4 regions of the Nocardia sp. NPDC004123 genome follow, and region 1 is predicted to be linked to each of the others. Evidence: riboswitches for the same ligand, from Rfam matches in the RefSeq annotation. Region 1 holds a riboswitch; each other region holds the start of a gene.

The links. Region 1 has a riboswitch for S-adenosylmethionine ahead of ACWEQQ_RS01095 (amino acid ABC transporter permease). Riboswitches for the same ligand answer to the same signal wherever they lie in the genome.
Region 2: it holds a riboswitch for S-adenosylmethionine, as region 1 does, so the genes downstream of both, ACWEQQ_RS02950 (bifunctional o-acetylhomoserine/o-acetylserine sulfhydrylase) here and ACWEQQ_RS01095 (amino acid ABC transporter permease) in region 1, are expected to answer to the same signal.
Region 3: it holds a riboswitch for S-adenosylmethionine, as region 1 does, so the genes downstream of both, ACWEQQ_RS30655 (rhodanese-like domain-containing protein) here and ACWEQQ_RS01095 (amino acid ABC transporter permease) in region 1, are expected to answer to the same signal.
Region 4: it holds a riboswitch for S-adenosylmethionine, as region 1 does, so the genes downstream of both, ACWEQQ_RS32780 (ABC transporter substrate-binding protein) here and ACWEQQ_RS01095 (amino acid ABC transporter permease) in region 1, are expected to answer to the same signal.

What each region holds. Positions count from the first base shown of each region.
Region 1 is NZ_JBSGGG010000001.1:242,606-245,804, reverse strand. Features, by position in the region: gene ACWEQQ_RS01105 (hypothetical protein) at 1-521, shown strand, start outside; gene ACWEQQ_RS01100 (flavin reductase family protein) at 665-1,213, shown strand; SAM riboswitch class I at 1,316-1,408, shown strand; gene ACWEQQ_RS01095 (amino acid ABC transporter permease) at 1,417-2,313, shown strand; gene ACWEQQ_RS01090 (amino acid ABC transporter ATP-binding protein) at 2,310-3,074, shown strand; gene ACWEQQ_RS01085 (ABC transporter substrate-binding protein) at 3,103-3,199, shown strand, end outside.
Region 2 is NZ_JBSGGG010000002.1:103,097-106,295, forward strand. Features, by position in the region: gene ACWEQQ_RS02940 (MFS transporter) at 1-895, opposite strand, end outside; gene ACWEQQ_RS02945 (TetR/AcrR family transcriptional regulator) at 1,034-1,744, shown strand; SAM riboswitch class IV at 1,757-1,868, shown strand; gene ACWEQQ_RS02950 (bifunctional o-acetylhomoserine/o-acetylserine sulfhydrylase) at 1,965-3,199, shown strand, end outside.
Region 3 is NZ_JBSGGG010000023.1:79,158-82,356, forward strand. Features, by position in the region: gene ACWEQQ_RS30645 (FAD-dependent oxidoreductase) at 1-1,064, opposite strand, end outside; gene ACWEQQ_RS30650 (Rv0361 family membrane protein) at 1,352-1,798, shown strand; SAM riboswitch class IV at 1,861-1,976, shown strand; gene ACWEQQ_RS30655 (rhodanese-like domain-containing protein) at 1,991-2,413, shown strand; gene ACWEQQ_RS30660 (O-succinylhomoserine sulfhydrylase) at 2,448-3,199, shown strand, end outside.
Region 4 is NZ_JBSGGG010000026.1:6,288-9,486, reverse strand. Features, by position in the region: gene ACWEQQ_RS32785 (ABC transporter permease) at 1-751, opposite strand, end outside; gene ACWEQQ_RS32780 (ABC transporter substrate-binding protein) at 752-1,912, opposite strand; SAM riboswitch class IV at 2,076-2,192, opposite strand; gene ACWEQQ_RS32775 (SLOG cluster 4 domain-containing protein) at 2,286-2,768, shown strand; gene ACWEQQ_RS32770 (HAD family hydrolase) at 2,821-3,199, opposite strand, start outside.

The DNA.
Region 1 (3,199 bases):
ACGGCACCTTCAAGATCAAGGCCGCCAATGGCACGGTGCTGGCCGGCCTGCCGCTGAACTTCCGGGTCGACGACTTCGAGTTCCCGATCGCCGCGGAGATCGCCGACCACACCGCGACCCTGACCCCGCAGTACGACACGGATCACGCGGTCTACAAGCCGATCAACCTGCCCTACGAAGACCAGGCTCCGTGGAAGTCGGACTACGACCGTGAACAGGCCGCCTGGAACCGCCTGAAGGACACCATCTCCACCGGCGCCACCATCGGCACCACGGTCGGCGCGCTGGGTGGCGCGGCCATCGGCTGCATCGCCGGCATCGGCGTGGGCCTGGTCGCCACCGGCGCCCTGGCCACCCTGTTCGGCCTCGGCCCGCTCGGCGGCTGCATCCTGGGCGCCGCCACCGTCGGCTTCCTGGGCACCATCGCCGGTCAGCTGTTCGTGACCGCGCCGATCGCCATCGCCGCCGCCTACAACTACTTCGTCACCATCAACCAGCCGCACATCGAGGCGCCGAAGTAATCATCGCGAGGATCCCCGACCCCCGTCCGGCGCCTGCCGGGCGGGGGTTTCGCATTGTCCCGCACCGGGATCGCGGCCGCCGACTTGCAATCGAGGTGAATGCAATCCTGTCCTGGCGCGTACGGCGGTGCTGAAGTGGGGCAATGGGCGAGCTGACCTCGATTCACGGCGCGGCTGCCGCGCTCACTCCGGTCGACGGGACCGATCTGCGGCGGACCTTTTCGCACTTTCCCAGCGGGGTGGTGGCCGTGTGCGCGCGCCTCGGCGGGACACCGTACGGCCTGGTGGCGAGCACCTTCGTGCCGGTCTCTCTGGACCCGCCGCTGGTGTCGATCTGCATTCAGTATTCGTCGGAGACCTGGCCGCGGCTGGAGCAGGCGAGCCGTTTGGGCCTGAGCCTGCTCAGCAGCGAGCAGGAGCCGGCGGCGCGCGGGCTGAGCTCGCGGCGGGGAGACCGCTTCCGCAATGTCGACCTGCACCCCGGGAACGGGAACGCGGCGTTCGTCGCCGGGGCCACGGCATGGCTGGAAACCTCGGTGCACGAACAGGTTCCGGCCGGTGATCACGCGGTGGTGCTGCTGCGGGTGCACCGGCTCGGCACGCACCCCGATTCCGAGCCGCTGGTCTTCCACCGCAGCGGTTTCCGCGCCCTCTACGACCGGGCCCCCGAGCGCGACGAGGCCGCGGGCTGATTTCCCCGTTTCCACCGGAATTCCGGAAAACGACTGTCATGCAATTGAATTCACGTTGATCGGGACCGGCGACATACGCCGTCGGAATTCGTAGTGTCGTCTACACCATCCAGAGCGATCGAGAGACCCGGCTCGCAGACATCGCAGCAACCCCCGCGCACGTGGTGCGGGTGCTTCCGCCGGGACCGATGGAGGACGAATCCATGAGTACGCTGGCGGCGCCCACGCAGACGGAGCCCGGAGCCGAACACCGCGACGGGGATCTGCCGATCGTCCGCGCCCGCCACCCGTGGCGCTGGGTCACCGCGGCGATCGCGCTGGTGCTGGTCGCGCAGTTCGCGCACGGGCTGATCACCAATCCGGGCTGGGACTGGGGAACCTTCGCGCAGTATGTCACCGCGAAGTCGGTGTTGTCGGCGCTGAAGGTGACGCTGGAGCTGACCTTCTGGGGCACCCTGCTGGGCTTCTTTCTCGGTGTCTGGCTGGCCGTGGGCCGGCTGTCGAAGAACCCGGTGCTGCAGGCGATCTCGTGGACCTATGTCTGGGTCTTCCGGTCGATCCCGCTGATCGTGCAGTTGCTGTTCTGGTTCAATCTGGCCTACCTGTACAAGACGCTGTCGCTGGGCGTTCCGTTCGGGCCGGAGTTCGCGCGATTCCAGACCAATGGCGTGATCAGCGGATTCAGCGCGGCTGTCATCGGTTTGGCGCTGCATCAGGCCGCGTATTCGGCGGAGATCATCCGGGCCGGGATCGTCTCGGTCGACGAGGGCCAGTGGGAGGCGGCCCGGTCGCTGGGCCTGCCCTGGCGGCGGCAGTTCTTCACGATCGTGGCGCCCCAGGCGATGCGCGGAATTCTGCCGAATGCCGCCAACGAGGTGATCAGCCTTTTCAAGGGCACCTCGATCGTGTCGACCATGGCGATTGCCGAGCTGTTCTATCAGGTGCAGGTCATCTACGGCCGCAATGGTCGGGTGGTGCCGCTGCTCATGGTGGCCACGGTCTGGTACATCCTGCTGACCACCGTGCTGAGCGTCATTCAGTTCTATATCGAACGGCACTTCTCGAAGGGCCGTCGTTCGAAGGCCGGTGATCGGCGATGACCGAGTTCGCGATCGAATTGCGCGGCATCCGAAAGTCCTTCGGCCGCACTGAAGTGCTCCGAGGCATCGACTTGGCGGTGCGCCCCGGCGAGGTGACGGTGATCCTGGGCCCGTCGGGTTCGGGCAAGTCGACGCTGCTGCGCACGATCAACCACCTCGAGCAGGTGGACGGTGGCACCGTGCGGGTCGGCGGCGAGCTGGTCGGCTACCGGCGCAAGGCTGGCAAGCTGCACGAGCTGCACGAACGCGAGATCCTGCGGCAGCGGGCGCGCATCGGATTCGTGTTCCAGAACTTCAATCTCTTTCCGCACCTGACGGTTCGGGAGAATGTGGCGCTCGCGCCCGTGGCCGCGCAGGGCCGCTCGAAGGCCGAGGTGAACGCCGAGGCGCTGGAGTTGCTGGCGCGGGTCGGCCTGGCGGACAAGGCGGACGAGTATCCGAGCCGGTTATCGGGTGGGCAGCAGCAGCGCGTGGCCATCGCGAGGGCGCTCGCCCTGCGGCCGGAGGTGGTGCTGTTCGACGAGCCCACCTCCGCGCTGGATCCCGAGCTGGTCGGTGAAGTCCTCGATGTCCTCGAGGATCTGGCGCGCGGTGGTTCGACCCTGGTGATCGTCACCCACGAGGTCGGTTTCGCTCGCGAGGTCGCCGACACCGTGGTGCTGATGGATGCCGGCCGCATCGTCGAGCAGGGTCCGCCCGCGCAGGTGCTGGACAACCCGTCGCACCCGCGCACCAAAGCCTTTCTCGCGCACGTCCTCTGACGTGTTCCCACTAGGTAAGGAAGAGCCCATGTCCCTGGCGAGCCGTCGCAGACGGACCAGAGTCCTGATCGCCGTCACGCTGCTGAGTCTGCTGGCGGGCGGCTGTGGCAAGGGTGATGGCGGCA
Region 2 (3,199 bases), on a different contig from region 1:
TGAACATGGCGAACATGGCGATCGGCAGCAGCAGCGCCACCAGGAACGAGCCGCCCCGGTTGATCTCCCCCGGAATACGCAGCGGCAGTAGCGGATTCGAGGACCGCCGCTCGATGGCGACGAAGGCGGCGAGCAGCGCGACGCCCGCGATCAGCAGGGCCAGGGTGGTGCTCGCGGTCCAGCCGTCCGAGGCCGCGCGGCTGAAGCCGTAGACCACCGAGACCAGGCCGAGCGTGGCGGTCACCGCGCCGGGCAGGTCGTAGCCGCCGGTGCGCGGCGCGGGCACGTCCCGGACCACGAAGGCGAGCGCACCGAGGAAGGCGATCAGCGCGATCGGGGTGTTGACCAGCAGGCACCAGCGCCAGTTGGCGTATTCGGTGAGCGCGCCGCCCACGATCAGGCCGATGGCCGCGCCACCCGCGGACACACCCGCGAAGACGCCGAACGCGCGAGCGCGCTCTTTGGCCTCGGTGAAGGTGACCGACACCAGTGACAGCGCGGCCGGCGCGAGCAGGGCGGCGAACGCGCCCTGCAGCCCGCGCCCGGCGAAGAGTTCCGCGCCGTTCTGCGCGAGCCCGGCCAGCGCCGACGCCCCGGCGAAGCCGACCAGGCCGATCAGGAACATGCGGCGGCGGCCCAGGTAGTCGGCGAGGCGGCCGCCGAGCAGCAGCAGGCCGCCGAAGATCAGCGTGTAGGCGGTGAGCACCCATTGCCGGTCGCCGTCGCTGATGCCCAGGTCACGCTGGGCGAACGGCATGGAGATGGTGACGATGGTGGCGTCCAGCACCACCATCAGCTGGGCCATGGCGAGTACGCCCAGGGCCCACCAGCGCGCGGCTCCGCGCTGGTCCGAGCTGTGTGATCGGTCTTCGAGTGTTTCTGTCGCGGCGGTCATGTCGTCTCCTCACGGACGGTCCGGGACACCCTCGACAATCTTGACCCTCGAGGCCAATTGACGTCAAGAGAAATTTGTCGTTCTGCGACATTTGGCATAATGGGACGTGAGAAGCGCCCGAACCCTTACCATGGAGGTATGTCGGAGTTGTCAACTCACCTCGGTGTGATCGCACGTCACCGGCCGGGCCTGCGTGAGCGGAAGAAGGAACAGACCCGGGCGCGGATCATCGACGTCGCCCTGCGGCTGTGCGACGCCCAGGGCTTCGACGCCACCACCGTGGAACAGATCGCCGACGAGGCCGACGTCTCGCCGCGCACCGTGAACCGGTACTTCGACAGCAAGGAAGACATCGTCATCGCGCCCATCGCCGACTGGGCGCGGGCACACGCGGACGCGCTGCGTGAGCAGCCGAGCACGGGCAACGAGCTGAAAGCGCTGCTGGACAGCTTCCTGTCCATCGTGGACCGCGTCGTCGACCACGACGAACCGCTGCCCTTCCGCTGGTTCCAGCAGATGCAGCGCATCATCCGGTCCACCGCCGCGGTGCGGGCGTGCAGCATGGCAGCCACCGAGAACAAGACCGAGCAGACCGCGCAGGTGCTGGCCGAACGCCTCGGCACCACCGTCGCGGATCTGCGAGTTCGGCTGCTGCTCGGCACCTTCCACGCCATCATGCGGGCCGGCACCGAATCGGACTCCGATTCCGGCTTCGCCGACGAGCGTCTGATCGAGTCACCGCGCAGCATGGCGGAGGCCGTGGTCGGCGCGTATCACGAATTCGTGCGCACCTGCGCGGGGCCCGCTGTGGCCAGCCCCACTTCCGAAACAGCGGCGTCCGCCCGCTAGAATCGCGCAACAGGTCAAGAGCATCAGCGTTAAGGCCCCGGCTTGCTGATCGGCAACCCTCCAGCTGCGGTGGGGTGCTCCGGGTGCAGACCCGGCGTTCGAAGGCCGAACGCAAGCGCAACTAGGAGGTCTACCGAAATGTGTTGTTGTCGAAGCCCATTCGCCTCTCGGTAACGTCAAACTTCCGCCATTCGGCGACCTTGTTTTTGGAGCAGAACACATGAGTGACTCGACCGCGCCCGCGGCCGTCTCGGCTGACGGCACCCTGGATCCGGCCGGCTGGTCCTTCGAGACCAAGCAGATTCACGCCGGACAGGCTCCCGATCCGGCCACCGGAGCCCGCGCCCTGCCCATCTACCAGACCACCTCCTACGCCTTCCGCGACACCGATCACGCCGCCGCGCTGTTCGGGCTCGCCGAGCCGGGCAATATCTACACCCGCATCATGAACCCCACCCAGGACGCGGTGGAGCAACGCATCGCCGCGCTCGAGGGCGGTGTGGCCGCGCTGCTGCTGGCCTCCGGTCAGGCCGCGGAAACCTACGCGATCCTGAATCTGGCGCAGGCCGGCGACCACATCGTGGCCAGCCCGCACCTGTACGGCGGCACCTACAACCTGCTGCACTACTCGCTGCCCAAGCTGGGCATCGAGGTCAGCTTCGTCGAGGATCCGGACGATCTCGAGCAGTGGCGCACGGCCGTGCGGCCCAACACCAAGGCGTTCTACGGCGAGACCGTCGCCAATCCGAGCAGCTCGGTGCTCGACATCCCCGGCATCGCCGAGGTCGCGCACGCGGCGGGCGTGCCGCTGATCGTGGACAACACCGTCGCCACGCCGTACCTGATCCAGCCGCTGCGACTGGGCGCGGACATCGTCGTGCACTCGGCCACCAAATACCTGGGCGGGCACGGCTCCGCGGTCGCGGGCGTGATCGTGGACGGCGGCAACTTCGACTGGACCGTGCGGGACGCGGCGGGTGAGTCCCGCTTCCCGGGTTTCACCACCCCGGATCCCAGCTACCACGGCGCCGTGTTCGCCGATCTCGGCGCACCGGCCTACGCGCTCAAGGCGCGGGTGCAGTTGCTGCGCGATCTGGGTGCGGCGGTGTCGCCGTTCAACGCCTTCCTCATCGCGCAGGGCATCGAGACGCTGAGCCTGCGCGTCGAACGGCATGTGGCCAATGCCCAGGCCGTGGCCGAGTTCCTGACCGAGCAGCCCGGCGTCGAGAAGGTCTACTACGCAGGACTGCCCAGCTCCCCGTGGTTCGAGCGGGGCAAACAGCTGGCGCCCAAGGGTGTCGGCGCCATCGTCTCCTTCGAGCTGGCCGGCGGCGTGGACGCCGGCAAGAAGTTCGTGGAGGCGCTGGTGCTGCACAGCCATGTCGCTAACATCGGGGACGTGCGCTCGCTCGTCATCCATCCGGCCTCCACCACGCATTCCCAGCTGACGCCCGC
Region 3 (3,199 bases), on a different contig from region 1:
CCGTCGGCGTCCTCGTCGACGAGCACGCGCCCGGCCTCGTTGGGCACGGTGCCGGCCTGGTCGTCGAAGGGCAGCAGCGGGATGTTCTGCGACAGGTAGCCGACCGCGCGGTACACGGCCTGGATGTCCCAGTCCTTGAATTCGCCGGTGCCCTTGCAGTTTCCGGTGCCGTCGAGCTGGGTGCGCTCGGTGCGCAGGCCCACGACCTTGCCGTCGGCGCCGATAATCTCCGACGGGTTCTCGAAGAAGTGCAGGAACAGCTTGTGCGGGCGGTCGCCGACATCGCGGATGGCCCACTGCTCCAACGTATTGCAGATCATGTCGACCTGCTTGGAGTGGCGGCGCGCGGCCTCGGAGCCCTCGTCGTAGTCGATGTCCTCGGGGTCGACGATGACCTCGATGGTCGGGGAGTGGTCGAGTTCGCGCAGTTCGAGCGGGGTGAACTTGGCCTGGGCGGGCCCGCGGCGGCCGAAGACGTGGACCTCGAGGGCCTTGTTGTCCTGCAGGCCCTCGTAGACGTTCGGCGGGATCTCGGTGGGCAGCAGTTCGTCGCCGGTCTTGGCGAGCACGCGGGCCACGTCGAGGGCGACGTTGCCGACGCCGAGGACGGCGACCTTCTCCGCGTCCAGCGGCCAGGTGCGCGGCACGTCCGGGTGGCCGTCGTACCAGGACACGAAGTCGGCGGCGCCGTAGGAGCCGTCGAGGTCGATGCCCGGCACCTCGAGGGCGCGGTCGGCGTTGGCGCCGGTGGAGAAGATGACCGCGTCGTAGAACTGACGCAGGTCCTCGAGGGTGATGTCGACGCCGTAGTCGATATTGCCCAGCAGGCGGACCTGCGGCTTGTCGAGGACCTTGTGCAGGGCGGTGATGATGCCCTTGATGCGCGGGTGGTCGGGCGCGACGCCGTAGCGGATGAGGCCGAAGGGCGCGGGCATGCGCTCGTAGAGGTCGATGCTCACCTCGGCATCGGACTTCATCAAGGCATCGGCGGCGTAAATACCGGCCGGGCCTGCGCCCACGATCGCAATGCGTAGCGGGCGGGTCGCTGCACTCTGTTCGGTCATTCTTCCGCGCACCCTTTGGGTCGAAACTAACTTGTCGTCAAAACTCAGCCGTCGTTCTTAGCTTAGGCTAAGTTGACGCCCTGGCTTCGGTGACCGCCGTTGGCCCCCGACGCTGCAGCGTTGCTGCGTAGTCTTGCTATTCCCGCGCCTGGGGCGGAAATTCTGCTGATTCTATCGATGGCGCACGAGGCCCTTCACGCGCAGGGCCGTGAACTGTGGGAATGCCGAGGCCCGAACCGTGGGAACGCCGTGCCGGGCGCACGGCGGCGACCAGGCATGATCTACCCATGAGCGACGCCGAGGAGACAGCCGGGGAGACATCGGTTCCGATCGATCGGAACGAGGCCCGCAGCATGTGGCCGTTCCTGGTCGCGGCGAGCGTCATCGCGGTCGTGATCCTGGGCATTGTGATCGCGACGCTGGTCTCGCCGGTTGAGAAGAATGTCACAGATTCCGATCGGCTCGCGGTGGCCGCGGGCAAGTTCATCGAGGCCCGTAGCGAGACCGGCAAGTACGATCCGACCCTGTCCTGCAAGGGATTCGACGAGAATGCCTCGCCGCTCAAGGACGCGGCCGCGACCGGGGCGACCATCACGTTCGACAAGCTGGCCGACCCTGCCATCGACGGCGAGAAGGCCACGGCGCAGGTCACTTTCACGGTCTCCGGCGCCCAGACCACCTCGACCTGGCACTTCACCCGGGAGAATTCCCGCTGGTTGGTCTGCAATTCCTGACAACGGCCGAAGTCGCGGCCGGGGTTTGACAGTGGGGCCGTTTTTTCGGCACTCTCAACCCAGGTCATGAGTACCAGCGTCAAGCCCCGGCTGGCTGGTCGGCAACCCTCCTCCGCGGCGGGGTGCTCCGGGTGACGACCTGGCCTCGCATCGGACAGCGGTGCGGCAAGTGCGGATTCACAGGAGGTACAAGTGAGCTACGCGGGTGACATCACGTCGAAGCAGGCGTGGGAACTGTTGCGGGACAACCCCGATGCGGTGCTGGTGGATGTGCGCACCGAAGCCGAGTGGCGGTTCGTCGGGGTGCCCGACACCAGCGGCATCGGCCGGCCGACCGCGCTGATCGAGTGGGTGGACGTCTCCGGCACGCCCAATGCCCGTTTCACCGATCAGCTGAAGCAGGCGCTCGGCGATCGCGGCCAGGACTCGGTCGCGCCGGTCATCTTCATCTGCCGCTCCGGCCAGCGCTCCATCGGCGCGGCCACCGCCGCCACCACCCTCGGTATCGCCCCGGCCTTCAATGTGGTCGACGGCTTCGAGGGTGCGCTCGACGGTCAGGGGCATCGCGGCGGCACCGGCTGGCGGGCCGACGGCCTGCCCTGGCGTCAGTCATGAGTTTCGTGTCCGGCCGGATCGCAGGGAGGCAATCATGATCACCGGTGGTTCCTTCGACAAACCGCTCCCCGAGGGCGTCGGCCCCGCTACACAGGCCGTGCGCGGCGGCACTCGGCGCTCGGGCTTCGACGAGACCTCCGAGGCGCTGTTCCTCAATTCGGGTTTCGTCTACGAGAGCGCCGAGGCGGCCGAGGCGTCCTTCACCGGCGATATCGAGCACTTCGTCTACTCCCGCTACGGCAACCCGACGGTCGCCATGTTCGAGGAGCGGCTGCGCCTGATCGACGGCGCGGAGGCATGTTTCGCGACGGCCTCCGGCATGTCGGCGGTGTTCACTGCGCTGGGCGCGCTGCTCGCCGCGGGTGACCGCCTGGTGGCGGCACGCAGCCTGTTCGGCTCCTGCTTCGTGGTGGCCAACGAGATCCTGCCGCGCTGGGGCGTGGAGACCGTCTTCGTCGACGGCGAAGATCTGGACCAGTGGGAGCAGGCGCTGTCGGTGCCGACCCAGGCCGTCTTCTTCGAGACCCCCTCCAACCCCATGCAGACCCTCACCGATGTGCGCGCGGTCTCCGATCTCGCGCACGCGGCGGGCGCGAAGGTGGTGCTGGACAACGTCTTCGCCACCCCGCTGCTGCAGCGCGGCTTCGACCTGGGCGCGGACATCACCGTGTACTCGGGCACCAAGCACATCGACGGGCAGGGCCGCGTCCTCGGCGGCGCGATCCTCGGACCGCAGGACTACATCGACGGCCCGGTGAAGAACCTGATGCGCCACACCGGTCCGGC
Region 4 (3,199 bases), on a different contig from region 1:
ACGCCTCCACCAGCCCGAGCACGAAGCCGCCGATGACCGCGCCCGGAATCGACCCCAGCCCGCCGATGGTGGCGGCCACGAAGCCGGTCATGCCGACGATGCCACCGCTGGTCGGCGAGATGTTCGAGTTGTAGAGGCCGACGAAGATGCCCGCCAGCCCGCCCAGTCCGGAGGCGATGGCGAAGGCCAGCGACTGCACCCGGCCCACACCGATGCCCATCTGCGCGGCGGCGTCCGGGTCCTGCGCGGTGGCGCGAATGGCCAGGCCGTGGCGGCTGTAGCGCAGGAACGCCCACAGTCCCGCCATCACCGTGAGAGTGAGGGCGAACATGACCACGTCGGAGGTGCCGAACCGCACGCCGCCGGCCCGGAAGTTGTTGGTGGGCAAAACATCTGGGAAGGGCCGGGTGTCGGGTCCGAATACCAGGGCGACCACGTTCTCGATGATCAGCCCGACCGCCACCGTCGCCAGCAGGGCGGCAATGGCCGGGGCCCGCCGCAGCGGCCGCACCGCCAGGATGTCGATGGCGACGCCGACCAGCGCCGTCGCCGCCACCACCACGATCAGCGCGGCCCACCAGGGCACGCCGTGCTGGGCGATCAGCCACCAGCCCAGCACCGAACCGAACGCGAAGATCGAGCCGTGCGCGAAGTTGATGACATTGCTGACCCCGAAGATGAGGGTGATGCCCACGGCGATGAGCGCGTACGCATTGCCGTGCACCAGACCCGCGATGAGCGTGTCGAACATCTATTTGGCGCTTCCGACCGGCACGAATTTGCCGCTGCGCAGTTCCAGCTCGATCGGCTTCACGCCGGTGGGCCGTCGCGTCTGCTGATCGAAGGCGAAGGTGCCCAGCCCGATTCCGTCGAAGTCCTTGATCTCGCGCAGGCCCTTCAGCACGCCCTCGCGAGTGGCGCCGCCGGTCTTGGCGGCCTTCACCAGCACGTTCAGCGCGTCGTAGGCGTAGACGTTGAAATCGCCGGGGTCCGTATTGAACTTGGCCCGGAACTTGGTGACGAAGCTCTGGATCTTGGGGCTCGGATCCGACGGTGTGAAGACGCCGTTCACGATGTCGCCCTCGGCCGCCGCACCCGCCAGATCGATGAACTGCGGGGTGTTCTGGCCGGCGAAGAGCTGCCCGGTGAACCCGACATCACGCAGCTGCTTGACCACCAGCGCGCCGTCCGGGCCGTAGCCGAGGTGCACGAAGGCGTCCGGGTTGGCGTCGCGGCCCTTGATCAGCACCGGCCGGAAGTCCTGCGAATCCGGCAGGATGGCCGAGGAGTAGGCGATCTCGATGCCCTTCTCCTTGGCGAACTGCTCGAAGAATTTGAAAGCCTGCTTGCCCCAGTCGGTTTCGAGGTAGACGACGGAGACCTTCTTCGCCTTGGACCGCACCCACTCGGCATTGCGCTCCATGTACACGTCCAGCGTGATGGAGGGGCTCCAGGAGTAGTCGCCGCCCTTGGTGAAATCCACCGAGGAGTTGGTGAACCCGTACTGCACCAGCTTGCCGCGGTTGTACACCGGCGAGGCCGCGATGGAGGCGGGCGAGGAGAAGTCGCCGAGCTCGGCGATGATGGACTTGTCGCCCACGAACTTGGTGGCGATCGGCACCGTCTGCTTCGGATCCGACTGCGAATCCTCCCATTTCAGCGCGACCTTCTTGCCGTCGATCCCGCCCGCCGCATTGATCTCGTCCAGGGCCAGGTCGAAGCCCTGCTGCCAGAGCCGCCCGTACTCGGCCGACCCGCCCGTCTTCGGGCCCGACACCCCGAAGTACACGGTGTCCGCCTTGCTGTCCGACGACTCGTTCCCGCACGCCGACAGCAGCCCCGCCACCGCGGTCGCCGCCGCCACACCCACCAACACCCGGAATCCACGCGACCCGGACCAGTTCCTGCTCATTGCTACCTCTGCACTCGTGCACCGACACCGCGCCGGGGCATGGGGACTCGACCGCGACCGCCGAAGGCGTACGGTGCGGGAAAGAGAATCGCCCGCATGGAATTCGGGCGCCGGGCCTCAGCCGTTGGCCGGGCGGCATCCAGACATGGACCTGTGCTCCTTCGACTAGCGCTTGCGGGGTCCGCGTGGACGCCGCCTGGTCGTCACCCGGGGCACCCCACCGCCGCGCGAGGGTTGCCGATCAGCGAGCCGGGGCTCGAACATGCTGATACTCGTGACCGTGGGCAGAACGGTAGCCGCGGCCACCCCGCGCCGACACCATTCGAATCACCCTGATGCCAACGACCCGTCCGCACCGACGAGAGGAAAGCCCTTGCCACCCCTACAAATTGCCGTCTGCGGCCCCAGCACCTGCACCGACTCCGAGTCCACGGCCGCCCGCGAGGTGGGCCGGCTGCTCGCCGCGGCGGGTGCGACCGTGCTGTGCGGTGGCGGTTCGGGCGTGATGGCCGCGGTCACCGAGGGCGCTTCCGGCGCAGGCGGACTCGTCCTCGGCATCCGTCCCGACACGGATCGTGACGCGGTCTGCCCGGGCCTGTCCGCGGCGATCTATACGAATATGGGTGAGGCCCGCAATACGATCCTGGTGGCCTCGGCCGACGCGGTCATCGTCATCGGCGGCTCGTGGGGCACCCTGTCCGAGCTGGCATTGGCGAACCACCGCGGTGTCCCGGTCGTATCACTGCGCGGCTGGCAGGTACGCGATGCCGACGGCCACGCGGTCGACACCTCGATCCCCGCCCTCGACCCCTCGCACGCCGTGGCCCTCGCGCTCGCCCCGCCGATCTATCCGTGAGCACCCGCACCGCGCGCGGCCGGTGCGCCGAGAGCGGTTGCGAGTCGGCCGGTTACGCGGCGAGGTGGGCGGCCAGCCAGCGCGGGAACTCGGTCAGATCGCCGAGCACCACATCCGCGCCCGCGGCCGACAGCTCCTCGGCCGCATAGGGCCCGGTGGTCACCGCCACCGACACCGCGTCGGCCACCTTGGCCGCCCGCACATCGCCGAGATGATCCCCCACATAGATCGAGGCCCCGCGCTCGCGCAGCACCTCGCCCTTCTCCTCCGCCCAGGCCCCGCCGACCAATTCGTCGACCGCCAGCCCGAGATGATCGAGATGCAACTGCGCGTGCGGCCCGTTCTTCGCCGTGATCACCAGCACCCGCCCACCGGCCCGATGCACCGCCGCCAGCGCGTCGACCACCCCCGGCAGATGCTCCGCCGCGTGC